DNA from 4 places in the Pseudomonas abieticivorans genome. Region 2 is predicted to be linked to each of the others. Evidence: predicted binding sites of a transcription regulator. Region 2 holds the regulator's gene; each other region holds the start of a gene.
The links. The regulator sigma-54, encoded in region 2, starts transcription at its own class of promoters, with help from an activator protein. The targets are predictions, from matches to a motif close to ANTGGCATNNANNTTGCTNT.

Region 1: a site for sigma-54 is predicted at 2,625-2,644, ahead of L9B60_RS16005 (pilin). Genes of this name have one in related genera too.
Region 3: a site for sigma-54 is predicted at 1,772-1,791, ahead of nirB (nitrite reductase large subunit NirB). Genes of this name have one in related genera too.
Region 4: a site for sigma-54 is predicted at 2,385-2,404, ahead of flgB (flagellar basal body rod protein FlgB). Genes of this name have one in related genera too.

What each region holds. Positions count from the first base shown of each region.
Region 1 covers NZ_CP094975.1:3,487,101-3,491,305, forward strand. The annotation lists gene L9B60_RS15995 (type II secretion system F family protein) at 1-763, opposite strand, end outside; gene pilB (type IV-A pilus assembly ATPase PilB) at 767-2,464, opposite strand; gene L9B60_RS16005 (pilin) at 2,691-3,086, shown strand; gene L9B60_RS16010 (pilin) at 3,206-3,622, shown strand; tRNA gene L9B60_RS16015 (tRNA-Thr) at 3,714-3,789, shown strand; gene L9B60_RS16020 (hypothetical protein) at 3,951-4,169, opposite strand.
Region 2 covers NZ_CP094975.1:3,588,921-3,593,125, reverse strand. The annotation lists gene lptA (lipopolysaccharide transport periplasmic protein LptA) at 1-501, shown strand, start outside; gene lptB (LPS export ABC transporter ATP-binding protein) at 501-1,226, shown strand; gene L9B60_RS16445 (RNA polymerase factor sigma-54) at 1,429-2,925, shown strand; gene hpf (ribosome hibernation-promoting factor, HPF/YfiA family) at 3,032-3,340, shown strand; gene ptsN (PTS IIA-like nitrogen regulatory protein PtsN) at 3,353-3,817, shown strand; gene rapZ (RNase adapter RapZ) at 3,820-4,205, shown strand, end outside.
Region 3 covers NZ_CP094975.1:1,248,045-1,252,249, reverse strand. The annotation lists gene L9B60_RS05575 (bifunctional nitrate reductase/sulfite reductase flavoprotein subunit alpha) at 1-1,658, shown strand, start outside; gene nirB (nitrite reductase large subunit NirB) at 1,995-4,205, shown strand, end outside.
Region 4 covers NZ_CP094975.1:1,155,050-1,159,254, reverse strand. The annotation lists gene flgA (flagellar basal body P-ring formation chaperone FlgA) at 1-345, opposite strand, end outside; gene L9B60_RS05120 (chemotaxis protein CheV) at 422-1,354, shown strand; gene cheR (protein-glutamate O-methyltransferase CheR) at 1,400-2,227, shown strand; gene flgB (flagellar basal body rod protein FlgB) at 2,448-2,855, shown strand; gene flgC (flagellar basal body rod protein FlgC) at 2,859-3,308, shown strand; gene L9B60_RS05100 (flagellar hook assembly protein FlgD) at 3,324-4,025, shown strand; gene flgE (flagellar hook protein FlgE) at 4,053-4,205, shown strand, end outside.

The sequences.
Region 1 (4,205 bases), 100 kb from region 2:
GATCAACTGCGTCATGAAAACGCTGGTTGTTTTTATGGGCATATTTAAACGCATAAACAGCAGCAATGATTGCCGCCAATACCAGATACCACCATTCCTGCAGCACGACTGAGAGATCGATTACCATCTGCGTAAAGGCAGGCAGTTCTGCACCAAAGCCTTTGAAAACGGACTCGAACTGAGGCACTACCTTAATCAACAAAATGCCCGAAACAATAAAGGCAACCACCAGCACCGCTGCTGGATAGGTCATGGCCTTTTTGATCTTGGCTTTGAGTGCTTCTGTCTTTTCCTTGTAGGTGGCCACGCGGTCCAGGAGTGTTTCCAGAGCGCCGGCCTGTTCGCCTGCGTCGACTAGGTTGCAGTACAAGTCGTCAAAGTATTGCGGTCGTTGTCGCAGGGCGCTTGCAAAGCTATTACCGGCAGCGACTTGTTGCTTGAGATCGTCGACAAGCTTACGCATGTTTGGGTTCTCGAAGCCCTCGCCAATGATGTCAAAGGACTGGAGCAGTGGTACGCCTGCGCGCATCATGGTCGCCATCTGGCGTGTGAACAGTGCAATGTCCAGCGGCTTGATCTTTTTACCTTTGCCGAACAGTGACGTGGATTTCTTTCGAACCTTGATTGGGTTGATGCCCTGCTTACGCAGTTGTGCCTTGATCAACGGCAGCGAGGGGCCGCTCAGTTCGCCGGTTATCTTGGTGCCTTTACGGTCCGTGCCTTCCCAGGCATAGACGCTGACTTTTGCCGCTTTGACCGCCATCGCTTAGTCCTTGGTAACCCGGTTGACTTCCTCAAGGCTGGTGACACCTTGCATGACCTTGTCCAGCCCGGAGGTACGCAGGTCATTGAAGCCTTCCTTGCGCATTTGGCGGGCGATATCAATGGAATTACCTTCCTCCATGATCAGGCGCTGCAGTGCCTGGGTGTTTTTGACCACTTCGTAAATCCCTTGGCGGCCTTTGTAACCGCCATTGCATTGGTCGCAACCAACCGGTTCGTAGACCTTGAAGGTGCCGATGCGGGTTTCAGGGAACCCCTCTTTTATAAGCGTTTCGCGAGGGATCTGAATCTCTTTCTTGCAGTGGGTGCAGAGTTTGCGTGCGAGCCGTTGGGCGATGATCAAGTTGACCGAGGTCGCGATATTGAAACCGGCTACCCCCATGTTCTGCAAGCGAGTCAGTGTTTCCGCAGCGCTATTAGTGTGAAGCGTCGACAGCACTAAGTGGCCGGTCTGTGCGGCCTTGATCGCAATTTCCGCAGTTTCCAGGTCGCGTATCTCACCCACCATGATCACGTCCGGATCCTGACGCAGGAACGAGCGCAGTGCCTGGGCGAAGTCCAGTCCTTGCTTGGGGTTGACGTTGACCTGATTGATACCTTCCATGTTGATCTCCACCGGGTCTTCGGCGGTGGAAATGTTGATATCCACGGTATTGAGAATATTTAGGCCGGTGTAGAGCGATACGGTTTTACCGGAGCCGGTAGGGCCGGTGACCAAAATCATGCCCTGTGGTTGGCGGAGTGCCTGCAAGTAGAGTTCTTTTTGTTCTGCTTCGTAACCCAGCGCATCAATGCCAATCTGGGCGCTGGAAGGGTCGAGGATCCGCATCACTATCTTCTCGCCCCATAGGGTGGGCAAGGTATTGACTCGGAAGTCGATCGCCTTGTTCTTCGAGATGCGCATTTTGATTCGGCCATCCTGTGGCTTGCGCCGTTCGGAGATGTCCAGGCTGGCCATGACCTTCAGGCGAGCGGCGATACGGCCCGCCAGGTTGATTGGAGGCTTGGCCACTTCGCGTAGGATGCCGTCGGTACGGACGCGCACCCGGTAGATCTTTTCGTAGGGTTCAAAATGCAAGTCCGATGCGCCGCCTCGAATCGCGTCAAGCAGCATCTTATTGACGAAACGTACCACCGGCGCGTCATCCGACTCCTGGCCTACTGGCTCATCTTTGCCGTCGTCCACTACTTGAACGTCGAGTCCGTCCAGATCTACATCGGCCATTTCTTCAAGGCCGGTGCTGCCGTTATCAAAAAATTTATCGATGGCGTCCATCAGCTTGTCGTCTTCGACAAGGATGGCTTCAGTGGTCAGGCCGGTGCTGAACTGAATATCGGTGATCGCCTGATGGTTAGTGGGGTCGGATACACCCACAAAGAGTTTGTTACCGCGCCGCCACAAAGGTAGGGCGTGGTGCTGGCGAATGAGCTTCTCGCTGACCAGTCCTTTTGGCTGGCTTTCCTTGTCCAAAGTGCTGAGGTCCATGAAGGCCACTCCGAATTGCTCGGAGGCAACCTCGGCGATTTCGCGGCTCTTCACCAGCTTGGCTTGTACCAGGAAATGTACCAGCGGCACTCGGTTGCGTTGGGCTTGCTGATACGCCTGTTGCGCGCTTTTGTCAGTGAGCAGTTCGGCTTGGACCAAATGCTTGGCCAAACCAGTGAGGGCGATATCGTTCATTTAGGCACCAGACACAACTAATCCGTGTTTTATAGCGTAGTCGGGCGGTGGTGCCAAATCGGATAAAAGGGTGTGACAAAAAACGTCAGTTTCGTCCTCATTCTGTCTGCGCCTGCAGAATCCCGAGGCCACCCTGCTGCCTGTAGTTACGGTCCCAGAGAATGGCATGGGGTTTGCTGATGTCCTTTCAGGCAATCAGCCTTTTTACACATTCGGAGACGAAAATATGAAGGGACAGAAGGGTTTTACCCTGATCGAGCTGTTGATCGTTGTAGCGATCATCGGCATTCTGGCCGCTATTGCGATCCCTGCATACTCCAAGTATCAGGCACGCGCTAAAGCCACCGCTGGCTTGGCAGAAATTTCGGCTCTTAAAACGGGCTTTGAAGATGCATTGAGCAGCAGTGTTGTACCATCAACTGCGGCCAGCATTGGCGGTACTAGCCCGACTCAGAACTGCACCCTCACCGTAACTGGTACGACTATCGTATGTGCTCTGGTTGGGGCGCCGACTGTTATTTCGACTGGCACCATCACGTTGACCCGAGACGCAACGACCGGTTGGACCTGTGCGACTAACGCCATTATCACCGCCGACTACAAGCCAAAGGGCTGTTCTTGATCTTAACGGTTCTGTATTGGAGTTAGCATTTCAATATTGATCGACGTAAGTGTTTACTAAAACTGCGCCAGAATGCTAGCATTCTGGCCGGTTTTTTACTTGTTGAGATAGACGGATCTATGAAAACTCAGAAAGGCTTTACCTTAATTGAATTGCTTATTGTGGTCGCCATTATCGGTATTTTGGCGGCTATCGCTATTCCTGCTTACTCGAAATACCAGGCCCGTGCGAAAGCCACTGCAGGACTTGCAGAGATCGCGGCACTGCAGCATGGCTTCGAGGAACAGTTGGGTAATGGTGTAACGCCTTCCACTGCTGCCGGTATTGGTGGCTCTGATACCACTCAAAACTGTACCGTGGGCGTGACTGGTACGACTATTACCTGCTCTTTGCTTAATGCGCCGACCGTTATTAGTTCGGGTGTGATTACACTAACCCGTAGTGTAGCGACGGGCTGGAGTTGCAGTGCCAGTAGTGTAGATGCCGACTACCTGCCTAAAGGTTGTGCTGCTGCGGCAGCGGCTGCTACGCCTTAAAGTAGTTTTTAGAGCTCCGCGCTCACCCGCGGAGCTTTTTTTGCTGGTTGAACCTTTCCCCAAGCAAATGCTAGCGTACACACCACACCCAGCCGGTGTAGCTCAGTCGGTAGAGCAGCGCACTCGTAACGCGAAGGTCGTAGGTTCGATTCCTATCTCCGGCACCAATGAATTCGGCACTTTCCCCAGATTTGGTCTGGTAGCTAAAATCCCTGTGACAGCAGGGTGACAGCATCAGACAAATGAAAAAGCCCCGCTCGGTACGTCCGGTGGGGCTTTTTTTTGCTTGATTTTCAGGTTCTGCAGTTTAGGACGCGCATTGCGACGCTCAATGCACTGATTCATTCATGCTCGTGCCTTCAATCGCTACGGTAAGTGAGTGTGAGTTTCCGTCCAGCGTCGCCAGGCAATCATGGACGTGCTGGAATGCTTCCGTTGCCCCCTGCTGTTTAGCCCAGAGGGCGAGCTCTTCGACTGCTGCCGCGATGGCTAGCTGATTGACGCTCAGCAGGCGGAGGGCGTCTTTCAGATCGAGTGGGTTGGCCATATTAGCCTGCATGCCTAGATTGGGGGATTGTTGAGA
Region 2 (4,205 bases):
GGCGCAGCACTGGGAAGCGCGAGCGCCTGGGCACTGCCGACTGACCGCGATCAGCCTATTCATATTCAGTCCGATGACGCACAGATCGATGACAAGCAAGGCGTCGCGACCTACAAGGGCAATGTGATCATTACCCAGGGCACGATGAAAATCACTGGCAACACCGTGACCATCACCCGCAACGCACAGGGCGACGTCGACGTGTTCACCTCGGTCGGCAACCTGGCCTATTACGAGCAGAAGCCGGCGATCGACAAACCGATCGTGCAGGCCTACGGCGTGACCATCCAGTACTTTTCGGCGCAAAACCGCATCGTGCTGATCGACAAGGCCAAGGTCATCAACGACGGCAACACCTCCGAAGGCGAAAAAATCGTCTACGACACCGTCAAGCAAGTGGTAAACGCCGGCCGTGCCAACGGCACCAAGGTCACCGCCCCACGTCCGCGGATCGACATGGTTATCCAGCCGAAAAGCAAAACCGATGAGCAGAAAAAATAATGGCAACCCTGAAAGCCCAGCACCTGGCCAAGGCTTATAAAAGCCGGCAAGTGGTGCGTGACGTCAGCCTGTCCATTGAAAGTGGCCAGATCGTAGGTTTGCTGGGCCCCAACGGCGCCGGCAAGACCACCTGCTTCTACATGATCGTGGGCCTGGTGCAGGCCGACCAGGGCCGCGTGCTGATCGACGACCTGGACGTGAGCCACCAGCCGATGCACGGCCGCGCCCGTTCCGGTATCGGCTACCTGCCGCAAGAAGCCTCGATCTTTCGCAAGCTTTCGGTGGCCGACAACATCATGGCCATCCTGGAAACGCGCAAGGAGCTGGACAAGGCCGGGCGCGTCAAGGAACTGGAAAGCCTGCTGCAGGAGTTCCACATCACCCACATCCGCGACAACCTGGGCATGAGCCTGTCCGGTGGTGAGCGTCGCCGTGTGGAAATCGCCCGGGCACTGGCCACCGCGCCCAAGTTCATCCTGCTCGACGAACCCTTCGCCGGTGTCGACCCTATTTCCGTGGGCGACATCAAGCAGATCATCCACCACCTGAAGGCCAAGGGCATTGGCGTTCTGATCACCGACCACAACGTCCGTGAAACCCTGGATATCTGCGAAACCGCTTACATCGTCAACGATGGCCAACTGATCGCCGAAGGCGATGCCGAGACCATCCTGGCCAACGATCTGGTTAAAGAAGTCTACCTCGGCCACGAATTCCGCCTGTAAAGGGTGGCATTTGGGCTGGGGCGCCTTTGAGGAGGCCGGCTTTTGAAAATCGCAAGGTTTTTAATTACCGCCTCGCTCTAGGCAAACACTGCAACTTCAGGCATATAATTTGCTTATGACAACAGCCGAGCGCCTGGGTTAACCCAGGTGTTGTGTAGTGGATGGCGCATCGCGCCGGCGAACAAGGTGTTAAGCCCCTGCCATGAAACCATCGCTAGTCCTGAGAATGGGCCAGCAACTGACGATGACACCGCAGTTGCAACAGGCCATACGCCTCCTCCAGCTATCCACCCTGGACCTTCAACAGGAAATCCAGGAAGCGCTGGAATCCAATCCCATGCTCGAACGCCAGGAAGAAGGCGAAGACTTCGACAACAGCGACCCGCTGGCCGATAACATCGAGCAGAAAACCACGCCTGAAATTCAGGAACCCAGCTTTCAGGAAACCACCGCACCGACGGTCGACAACCTGGAAGACGGCGAGTGGAACGACCGCATTCCCAATGAGCTACCTGTCGACACGGCCTGGGAAGACATCTACCAGACCAGCGCCAGCAGCCTGCCCAGCAACGATGACGACGAGTGGGACTTCACCACCCGCACCTCCGCCGGCGAGAGCTTGCAGAGCCATCTGCTGTGGCAATTGAACCTGGCGCCGATGTCCGATACCGACCGGCTGATCGCCGTGACGCTGATCGACTGCATCAACAACCAGGGCTACCTGGACGAGACGTTGCAGGAGATCTGCGACTCGTTCGACCCGGAACTGGACATCGAGCTCGACGAAATCGAGGCCGTACTGCACCGCATCCAGCAATTCGAGCCCGCTGGCATCGGCGCCCGCGATCTGAGCGAGTGCCTGTTGCTGCAACTGCGCCAATTGCCTGCCAAGACCCGCTGGCTGGCCGAGGCCCAGCGCCTGGTCACCGACTTCATCGACCTGCTGGGCAGCCGCGACTACGGTCAGCTGATGCGCCGCATGAAGATCAAGGAAGACGAGCTGCGCCAGGTGATCGAGCTGGTGCAAAGCCTGAACCCGCGCCCCGGCTCGCAGATCGAGTCCAGCGAGGCCGAGTACGTGGTGCCCGACGTGATCGTGCGCAAGGACAACGACCGCTGGCTGGTAGAGCTGAACCAGGAGTCGGTGCCACGCCTGCGGGTCAACCCGCAGTACGCAGGCTTTGTGCGCCGCGCCGACACCAGCGCCGACAACACCTTCATGCGCAATCAGTTGCAGGAGGCGCGCTGGTTCATCAAGAGCCTGCAGAGCCGCAACGAAACCCTGATGAAGGTGGCCACGCAAATCGTCGAGCACCAGCGCGGCTTCCTCGACTACGGCGACGAGGCAATGAAACCGCTGGTGCTGCATGACATCGCCGAAGCGGTGGGCATGCACGAATCGACGATTTCCCGGGTGACCACGCAAAAGTACATGCATACCCCGCGTGGTATTTATGAGCTGAAATATTTTTTCTCAAGCCACGTGAGCACCTCCGAGGGCGGCGAATGCTCGTCCACGGCGATCCGCGCGATCATCAAAAAACTGGTGGCTGCCGAAAATCAGAAAAAGCCGTTGAGTGACAGCAAGATCGCTGGTTTACTGGAGGCACAAGGCATCCAGGTAGCCCGTCGCACCGTCGCCAAGTACCGCGAGTCCCTCGGGATCGCACCGTCTAGCGAACGCAAGCGATTGATGTAGCCCCGCAGCGCGCAAGCGCTGCCCGGTGGGCACCTGAGGTGTGGCAGCGTTCCTGCGGCAGGTGTTCCACCTGCCTCTTTATGCAATAGCAATAAGGAGATGCGGTATGCAAGTCAACATCAGTGGACATCAACTGGATGTGACCGAACCCTTGCGCACTTATATCAGCGAGAAGCTCGCCCGATTGGAGCGCCATTTCGACAAGATCACCAATGTGCAAGTGACGATGACGGTGGAGAAACTCCTGCAGAAAATCGAAGCCACCTTGCACGTTCCCGGTGGTGAAGTGGTCGCCAACGCCGAACATAGCGACATGTATGCGGCCATCGACCTGCTCACCGACAAGCTTGACCGCCAACTCAAAAAACATAAGGAAAAACAGCAGAGCGTGCTGCAAGGCGCGAATGCTCGCTGACACTCCCCACCCATGATCCGACTTGAAAACATCCTGACCCCTGGCCGTTCACTCGTGAACGTGCCAGGCGGCAGTAAAAAGAAAGTGCTCGAACAAATTGCCAACCTCATTGCCCGGGAAATACCCGAGCTTGGGATGCAAGACGTCTACGAAGCCCTGATTGCCCGTGAGAAACTCGGTTCCACCGGTTTCGGCAACGGCATCGCCATACCCCATTGTCGTCTGGCTGGCTGCGAATCGCCGGTCAGCGCCCTGCTGCACCTCGACGCCCCCATCGACTTCGATGCCATCGACGGCGCCCCGGTAGACCTGCTGTTCGTACTGCTGGTCCCGCAAGCGGCCACCGATGCGCACCTGGAACTGCTACGGCAAATCGCCAGCATGTTGGACCAGAAGGACGTACGGGACAAACTTCGCTCGGCAGCCAGCAACGAAGCCTTGTACAAGGTCGTGCTGGACGTTCAAAACGGTCACTAAGCATGCGCCTGATCATCGTCAGCGGCCGCTCCGGCTCCGGTAAAAGCACAGCCTTGGATGTACTCGAGGACAACGGCTACTACTGCATCGACAACCTGCCTGCCGGGTTGCTGCCGGAACTGGCCGAGCGCGCGTTGATCCATACCGAACTGGCGCAACCGCTGGTGGCCGTGTCTATCGATGCGCGCAACCTGCCCAGCCACCTGACCCGCTTCCCCGAGTTGCTCGAGGAAGTGCGCGGTCGGCACATCCAGTGCGACGTGCTGTACCTGGACGCCGACGAAGAAACCCTGCTCAAACGCTTTTCCGAAACCCGCCGGCGCCATCCACTGAGCAGCGCCAACCGCTCGTTGGCCGAAGCCATTCGGGTCGAAACCTCGCTACTGGG
Region 3 (4,205 bases), 2.3 Mb from region 2:
TGGCGGGCATGTTTTCCCGTACAGCCGTGGCCACGCCCGCCGTCGCCGTGGCGGCGCCGCAACTGGTGCTGTGGGCGTCGCAGACCGGCAATGCCGAAGGCCTGGCGAGCCAGTGCGCGGCCCAGTTGCGCAGCGCCGGGCATGCGGTGCAGTTAAGCAGCATGGATGAGGTTACCCTGGCGCAGCTGTCGTTGGCCGCCAGCGTGCTGCTGATCGCCAGTACCTTCGGCGATGGCGACGCACCGGACAATGGCAATGGCTTGTGGCAAGCCCTGCAAGGTGAGGGCGCCGATTGTTGCAAGGGCTTGCGCTATGCGGTACTGGCGCTGGGTGATTCCAGTTACGAGCAGTTTTGCGGTTTTGGCCGCAAACTCGATGAGCGTCTGCATGGCCTGGGGGCTCAGCGCCTGGCGGCGCGGGTGGATTGCGAACCAGAGTTTCAAGGCGCCGCCCAGGCTTGGCTAAGCCAGGTATGCGAGGCCCTGGGCAACGAAACGCCCGCTGCCGTACCTGCCCCCCAAGGCGAAGCCGACTACAGCGGCTACAGCAAGCAGCGGCCTTGCCTGGTGCGGCTCAAGCACAACCGTCTGCTTAATGGCGAGGGGGCCGAAAAGGAAACCCGGCAGATCGTTTTCGACCTCAGTGACACCGGGCTGCACTATGAGGCCGGCGATGCCTTAGGCGTCTGGCCGAGCAATTGCCTGACCCTGGTCGAAGAACTGCTGGCCGAACTGGGCCTGGACAGCGGCCAGCACGTCAGCCTCATGGGCCACGGCGAGATGGCCTTGGCTGTCGCCCTGCACAAGCATCTGGAGATCACCCGCATCAGTGCCGACTGGCTGGCCTTCGTCGCCCAGCGCAGTGGTAGCGAACGCCTCAAGCGTTTGCTGGAACCGACGCACAAGGCTGAACTGAAAGCGTGGTTGTGGGGCCGGCAACTGCTCGACCTGGTCGACGAGTTCCCGGTGCGGCTCACCGTCGAAGAGCTGCTGGGCCTGCTCAAGCCCCTGCAGCCGCGGCTTTACTCCATCAGCTCCAGTGCGCGGGTGACCCCCAACGAGGTGCACCTGACGATTTCCACGGTGCGCTACCGTCACAATGATCGGGCCCGCAGCGGCGTGTGCTCGGCTTTCCTGGCCGACCGTGCAGCGAACCATTTGGTGCCGATTTTCGTGCACAAGTCGGCGCATTTTCGTGTACCGCAAAACCCGCAGGCGCCGATGATCATGGTCGGGCCGGGCACGGGCGTGGCGCCATTCCGGGCTTTCTTGCAGGAGCGCCAGGCATTGGCTGCCAGCGGCCCGAACTGGCTGCTGTTTGGCGAGCAGCGCCAGGCCTGTGACTTTTACTACCACGAGCAACTGAACAGCTGGCAGGCCAGCGGGCATTTGCAGCGCCTGGACACGGCGTTTTCCCGCGACCAGGCCGACAAGATCTACGTGCAGCAGCGCATGCTCGAACACGGCGCCCAGCTCTGGGCCTGGCTTGAGCAAGGTGCGTATTTTTATGTGTGCGGCGACGCCAGCCGCATGGCCAAGGACGTCGACGCGGCGCTCAAGGCGATCGTTAGTGAGCACGGCGCGCTTGATGCCGAGGCCGCCGAGGCTTACGTCGCCCGGTTGAGCCGGGACAAGCGCTACCTGCGCGATGTGTACTGAAAAGGAGCGCAACGTCGGGGCTTGCACCGTGGTGAACCCTTTTTTCGGACAAGCCGCAGCACCCAACCCCCTGTAGGCGCGGATTCATCCGCGAAAACCGCCTCTCCCAGCCACCTGGCACACAACCTGCTTAAATCTTCACAGGCCAACCCAAACGCAGGGTTCGGCAGCCCTCGGTGGTCAACGTCGATCACCCCTTGGGGCATTTGGTTCGGGCACGCTCCCGGATCACTTCACATAACTGAATACCAGGCAAAGGCGCCTGGAGCTTAACGGCTCCAGGCGTCTTTTTTTGCGTTTTTTTTGACCGTGAACCGGCGGCAACGAGGAACCCCTATGAACGCGCCAGCAACCATCGAGCACCGAGAAAAACTGATCATCGTCGGCAACGGCATGGTGGGGCATCACTGCGTCGAGCAACTGATCGAACGCGGTGCCCTGGCACGCTTCCAGGTGCGGGTGTTTGGCGAAGAGCGCCAACGGGCCTATGACCGCGTGCACCTGTCCGAATACTTTGCGGGCAAGGACGCCGAGGCCTTGGCCCTGGGCGATGCGCAATTGTATGGTCGGCATGGGGTTGCCTTGCACCTGCACGAATGCGTGCTTGAGATCGACCGTGAGCGCCAGGAGGTGGTCACAGCCCTTGGCCGCTATGGTTATGATCGCCTGGTACTGGCCACCGGCTCTTATCCGTTCGTGCCGCCGATTGCCGGTTCCGAAGGCGACGCGCGGCTGGTGTATCGCACCCTGGATGACCTGGATGCGATACGTGCCGCTGCCGGCAACGCGCGCCGTGGCGTGGTGGTGGGCGGTGGCCTGCTGGGGCTGGAGGCGGCCAACGCCCTCAAGTCACTGGGCCTTGAAGCCCACGTAGTCGAATTCGCTCCACGGCTGATGCCCGTGCAGTTGGACGCCGATGGTGGTGCCGCCCTGCGCGCGCAGATCCAGGCCTTGGGCGTGGGCGTACACCTGTCCCGTGCCACCCAGGCCATCGTCGCCGGGGAGAGCTATCGCTACCGGATGAATTTCGACGGTGGTGAGTTCCTCGAAACCGACCTGGTGGTGTTTTCTGCCGGTATCCGCCCGCAGGATGCCCTGGGGCGTAGCAGCGGTCTGGAAGTGGCGGCACGTGGCGGCATCGTCATTGATCAAGCCTGCCGCACCAGCGACCCACGGATTTTCGCCATCGGCGAGTGCGCTTCGTTCAATGGCTTCGTATTCGGCCTGGTGGCGCCGGGCTACAGCATGGCCCGCAACGTGGCAGCGGAGTTGGCCGGTGAGGTGGCGGCCACCTTTGGCGGTGCTGACATGTCGACCAAGCTCAAGCTGCTGGGGGTGGACGTCGGCTCCATTGGTGATGCCCACGCCGCCACCCCTGGCGCTAAGAGTTACCGCTTTATCGACGAAGCCAACGCCAGTTACCGGCGCCTGGTGGTGTCGGCGTGCGGGAAAAAGGTTTTAGGCGCGGTATTGGTGGGCGACAACAGCTACTACGACGCGCTGCTGCAATATGTGCAGAACGGCATTAACCTGCCAGCCGATCCGGCCAGCCTGATTTTGCCACTGTCCGAAGGCGCACCAGCCCTGGGCGCCGATGCACTGCCCGACACCGCAACCATTTGCTCTTGCCACAACGTGACCAAGGGCGCCATCTGTTCGGCCATTGATGGCGGCTGCAGCGACCTGCCGATGCTCAAGGCCCAAACCAAGGCCTGCACCGGTTGCGGCGGTTGCGCAGCGCTGCTCAAACAAGTGTTCGAGCATGAACTGGTGGCCCGTGGCGTGGCGGTGGACAAAAGCCTGTGCGAGCACTTTGCCTACACCCGGCAGGAGCTTTACGCACTGGCGCGCGTGGAAGGCATCAGCACCTTCGACGAGATGCTCGCCAAGCATGGTCGCGGTCATGTGGGCTGCGACATCTGCAAACCAACCGTAGGCAACATCCTCGCTTCGTGCTGGAACCAGCCCATCATGGACCCGTCCCTGGTGCCGCTGCAGGACACCAACGACACCTTCATGGCCAACATGCAGAAGAACGGTACCTATTCGGTGGTGCCGCGCATTCCCGGCGGCGAAATCACCCCGGACAAACTGATCGCCATTGGCGCGGTGGCCAAGAAATACGACCTGTACACCAAGATCACCGGCGGCCAGCGCATCGACCTGTTCGGCGCGCAGTTGCACGAATTGCCAGACATCTGGGGCGAACTGATCGAGGCGGGCTTTGAAACCGGGCACGCCTACGGCAAGTCCACCCGCACGGTGAAGTCGTGCGTGGGCAGCACCTGGTGCCGCTACGGCGTGCAGGACAGCGTGAAGATGGCACTGCTGATCGAGGACCGTTACAAGGGCCTGCGCTCGCCGCACAAGCTCAAGTTCGCGGTGTCGGGCTGCACTCGCGAATGTGCCGAAGCGCAGAGTAAGGATGTGGGCGTGATCGCCACCGAAAAGGGTTGGAACCTGTATATCAGTGGCAACGGCGGCATGCGCCCGCGCCACGCCGAACTGTTTGCCACCGACCTGGATGACGCCACGCTGATCCGCTAC
Region 4 (4,205 bases), 2.4 Mb from region 2:
TACCGTCCAAGGCGCGGCGCCTTCACAGCGTATCTTGACGATCACCCGGCCCAGCGGCGTGGCCGGGCTTTCCAGCTTGGCTGTCAATTCCTTGTCGCACTGCCCCAGGCGCAGCCGTGGGTCGAGCGGGTTGACCTGGATTTCATAGCGCCCTTCGATTTGGGCGGTGGCCAGATAATCTTCGACGGTAAATTCAAGAAACCCCTGGGTCACACCGATAAGCTGTTCAGGAGCTGTGAATTCTTCGGCCTGGGAGGCAGCGCCGAATCCAAAAATGCACAGAGCAGTGAGTACGCAGCGTAAGCTGCGTGTCATGCGTCGGGAAAATGTCGTTTTTGCGTTCATACACTTAAAAAAGCAAGGGCCGTGCCGACTATGCAGTGTCGGGCACGGATCATTGTGACAGTGAAGGAGTCAGGGCATGGCTGGTGTAATGGATTCGGTGAACCAGCGTACGCAACTGGTGGGGCAGAACCGCCTCGAGCTGCTGCTGTTCCGTCTGAACGGCCCGCAGTTGTACGGGATCAACGTATTCAAGGTCAGGGAGGTGCTGCAATGCCCCAAACTGACGGTGATGCCCAAATCCAACCCGGTGGTACGCGGTGTCGCGAATATTCGTGGGGCAACCATTCCGATCCTGGATCTGGCGATGGCAACCGGTGCGCCGGGCCTGCAAAAAATTGAAAACACCTTCGTGATCATCACGGAATACAACACCAAGATCCAAGGCTTCCTGGTGCACTCGGTGGAGCGCATCGTCAACATGAACTGGGAAGAGATCCATCCGCCACCCAAGGGCACGGGTCGTGATCATTACCTGACGGCCGTGACTCGAGTGGACAATCAGCTCGTCGAAATCATTGACGTGGAGAAAATCCTCGCTGAAGTGGCGCCCACCTCCGAGTCCATTTCGGTGGGCGTGGTCGATCAGGCTACCCAGGACAAGGCGGTTTCACTGCGGGTGCTGACCGTCGACGATTCGTCGGTGGCGCGCAAGCAGGTCACCCGTTGCCTGCAGACGGTTGGCGTGGAAGTGGTGGCATTGAATGATGGGCGACAGGCGCTAGACTACTTGCGCAAGCTGGTCGATGAGGGCAAGAAGCCGGAAGAGGAATTTCTGATGATGATTTCCGACATCGAAATGCCCGAAATGGATGGCTACACCCTGACGGCGGAGATCCGCAGCGACCCGCGCATGCAAAAGTTGCACATCATCCTGCACACGTCCCTGTCGGGCGTGTTCAACCAGGCGATGGTAAAGAAAGTTGGCGCGGACGATTTTCTCGCGAAATTCCGGCCCGATGACCTGGCATCCCGGGTGGTCGACCGGATCAAGGCAACGGATAACGGCTAGGGGCCTGCGCCCCCGGCAGTACTGACGATTAAAGAGGCGGCACCATTGTCTACGGGTAATTTGGATTTCGAACAGTTCCGGGTCTTCCTGGAAAAAGCCTGTGGCATTCTGTTGGGGGAGAACAAGCAGTATCTGGTGTCCAGCCGCCTCAACAAGCTGATGGAGCAGCAGGGCATCAAGTCCTTGAGCGAGTTGGTGCAGCGCATCCAGGCGCAGCCACGCAGCGGTTTGCGCGAGCAGGTAGTGGATGCGATGACCACCAACGAAACCCTGTGGTTTCGCGACACGTACCCCTTCGAAGTGTTGAAGAACAAGGTACTGCCCGAGCAGATCAAGGCCAGCCCCGGCCAGCGCCTGCGCATCTGGTCGGCGGCCTGCTCGTCGGGGCAGGAGCCCTATTCGCTGTCGATGGCCATCGATGAATTCGAGCGTACCAATCTTGGCCAGCTCAAGGGTGGGGCCAGCATCGTGGCCACCGACTTGTCGAGCCTGATGCTGACCAACTGCAAAAGCGGCGAGTACGACAGCCTGGCCATCGGCCGCGGCCTGTCGCCGGAGCGCCTGCAGCGTTATTTCGATCCCAAGGGGCCGGGCCGCTGGGCGATCAAGGCGCCGATCCGCAGCCGGGTGGAGTTCCGCTCCTTTAACTTGCTGGACAGCTACGCGGCGCTGGGCAAGTTCGACATCGTGTTCTGCCGCAACGTGCTGATCTATTTCTCCGCCCAGGTGAAGAAAGACATCCTGCTGCGCATCCACGGCACCCTCAAGCCGGGTGGCTATCTGTTCCTCGGTGCCTCCGAGGCACTCAACGGCTTGCCCGACCACTACCAGATGGTGCAATGCAGCCCTGGGATCATCTACCAGGCGAAATAAAAGAAGAGGCCCTCGCGGCCTCTTTTTTTTACCAGCAGTTCCCCGCCAGTGAAAGGCATTGCCGCTTTCGCGCCAAAAAAGCGGAAGCCCATTGCCGCTTTTCTGGCATTGCCGCCTGCCGCTTCCCCGCAAAGCCCCGTAAATCGGGGATTTTTGAGTTGGCACGGGCCTTGCTATAGCTCTGTCACGAACATCTGGTCTGCCGCCAAAGGTTACCGACATGAGCATCAGTTTCGACAAAGCGCTGGGCATCCACCAGCAAGCCCTGAGCTTTCGCGCAGAGCGGGCCGAGGTATTGGCCAACAACCTGGCCAACGCCGACACCCCGAACTACAAGGCTCGGGACCTGGACTTTGCTGCCGTGCTGGCCAACCAGAGCGACAAGACCAAGAACGGTACGTTCGCCCTGGAGCGAACCAACGCCAAACACATTGAAGCCGATGGCCTGGGGACCGGTGACGAGGAGTTGCTGTACCGCACCCCGTCCCAGCCCTCCCTGGACCAGAACACCGTCGATGCGCAGATCGAACAAGCGAACTACGCGCAGAACTCGGTGAACTTCCAGGCCAGCTTCACCCTGCTCAACAGCAAATTCAAAGGGCTGGTATCAGCCATTCGCGGAGAGTAAGCCATGTCTCTTGCCAACGTTTTCAACATCGCCGGCACCGGCATGAGCGCGCAAACCACGCGTCTGAACACCGTCGCCAGTAACATCGCCAACGCCGAGACGGTCTCCTCGAGCATCGACCAGACCTACCGCGCCCGGCACCCGGTGTTTTCCACCATGTTCGATCAGGCCAGCGCCGCCACCGGCGACAGCGGCTCGCTGTTCCAGGACCAGGACGCTGCCGGCAGCGGCGTGCAGGTGGCTGGCATCGTCGAGGACCAGAGCAACCTGGAAGCCCGCTACGAGCCCAAGAACCCGGCAGCCAACAAGGACGGCTATGTCTATTACCCCAACGTCAACGTCGTTGAGGAAATGGCCGACATGATCTCTGCCAGCCGTTCGTTCCAGACCAACGCGGACATCATGAATACCGCGAAAACCATGATGCAGAAAGTACTGACACTGGGTCAGTGATAGGGGCGCACACGCATGACAACTACAACTGACAGCACTTCTGCTTCGTCCGTCCTCACGGCCCTGCAAAAAACCACCAGCACCACCGACAGCTCCACCGGCACCGCCGGCAGCGCGTTGGGCAAGGACGCGTTCCTGCAATTGCTGGTCACCCAGATGCAGAACCAGAACCCGCTGGACCCCCAGGACAACAGCGAATTCGTTTCGCAGCTGGCGCAGTTCAGCAGCCTGGAGAGCATGCAGAGCCTCAACGACTCGGTGAGCACCATCCTCACCTCGTACCAGTCTTCGCAAGCCCTGCAAGCCTCGTCGCTGGTGGGCCACTCGGTGATCGTCACCGGCACCACCGCCGACGTCGACACCAGCAAGGGCCTGACAGGTTCGGTCAACCTGACCGACTCCAGCACCAGCAACACCGTGGGCGTCTACAACAGTGACGGCACCCTGGTGCGCACGCTGGACATGGGTACCCAGGCTGCCGGCACCTACAGCTTTACCTGGGACGGCAAGGACGGCGATGGCAATGCCGTGGACTCGGGTAACTACACCTTCAAGGCAGTGGCCACGGTCGACGGTACTTCCACGGTCATGACCACCAACCTGCCGACCACGGTCAACAGCGTGACCATGGCGACCACCAGCGGCGGTGAAATGACGCTCAATCTGGCAACGGGTAGCAGTGTCGGCCTGTCGTCTGTGCAAACCATCGGAATTTAATGCCGGCTACGGCGCAGGAGTGAAACTATGTCTTTCAACGTCGGCCTCAGTGGCCTGGCAGCAGCCAACAAAGCACTGGACGTCACCGGCAACAACATTGCCAACGTCGCCACCACCGGTTTCAAGTCGTCGCGCACCGAGTTCGCCGACCAGTACGCGCAATCGATCCGTGGCACTTCG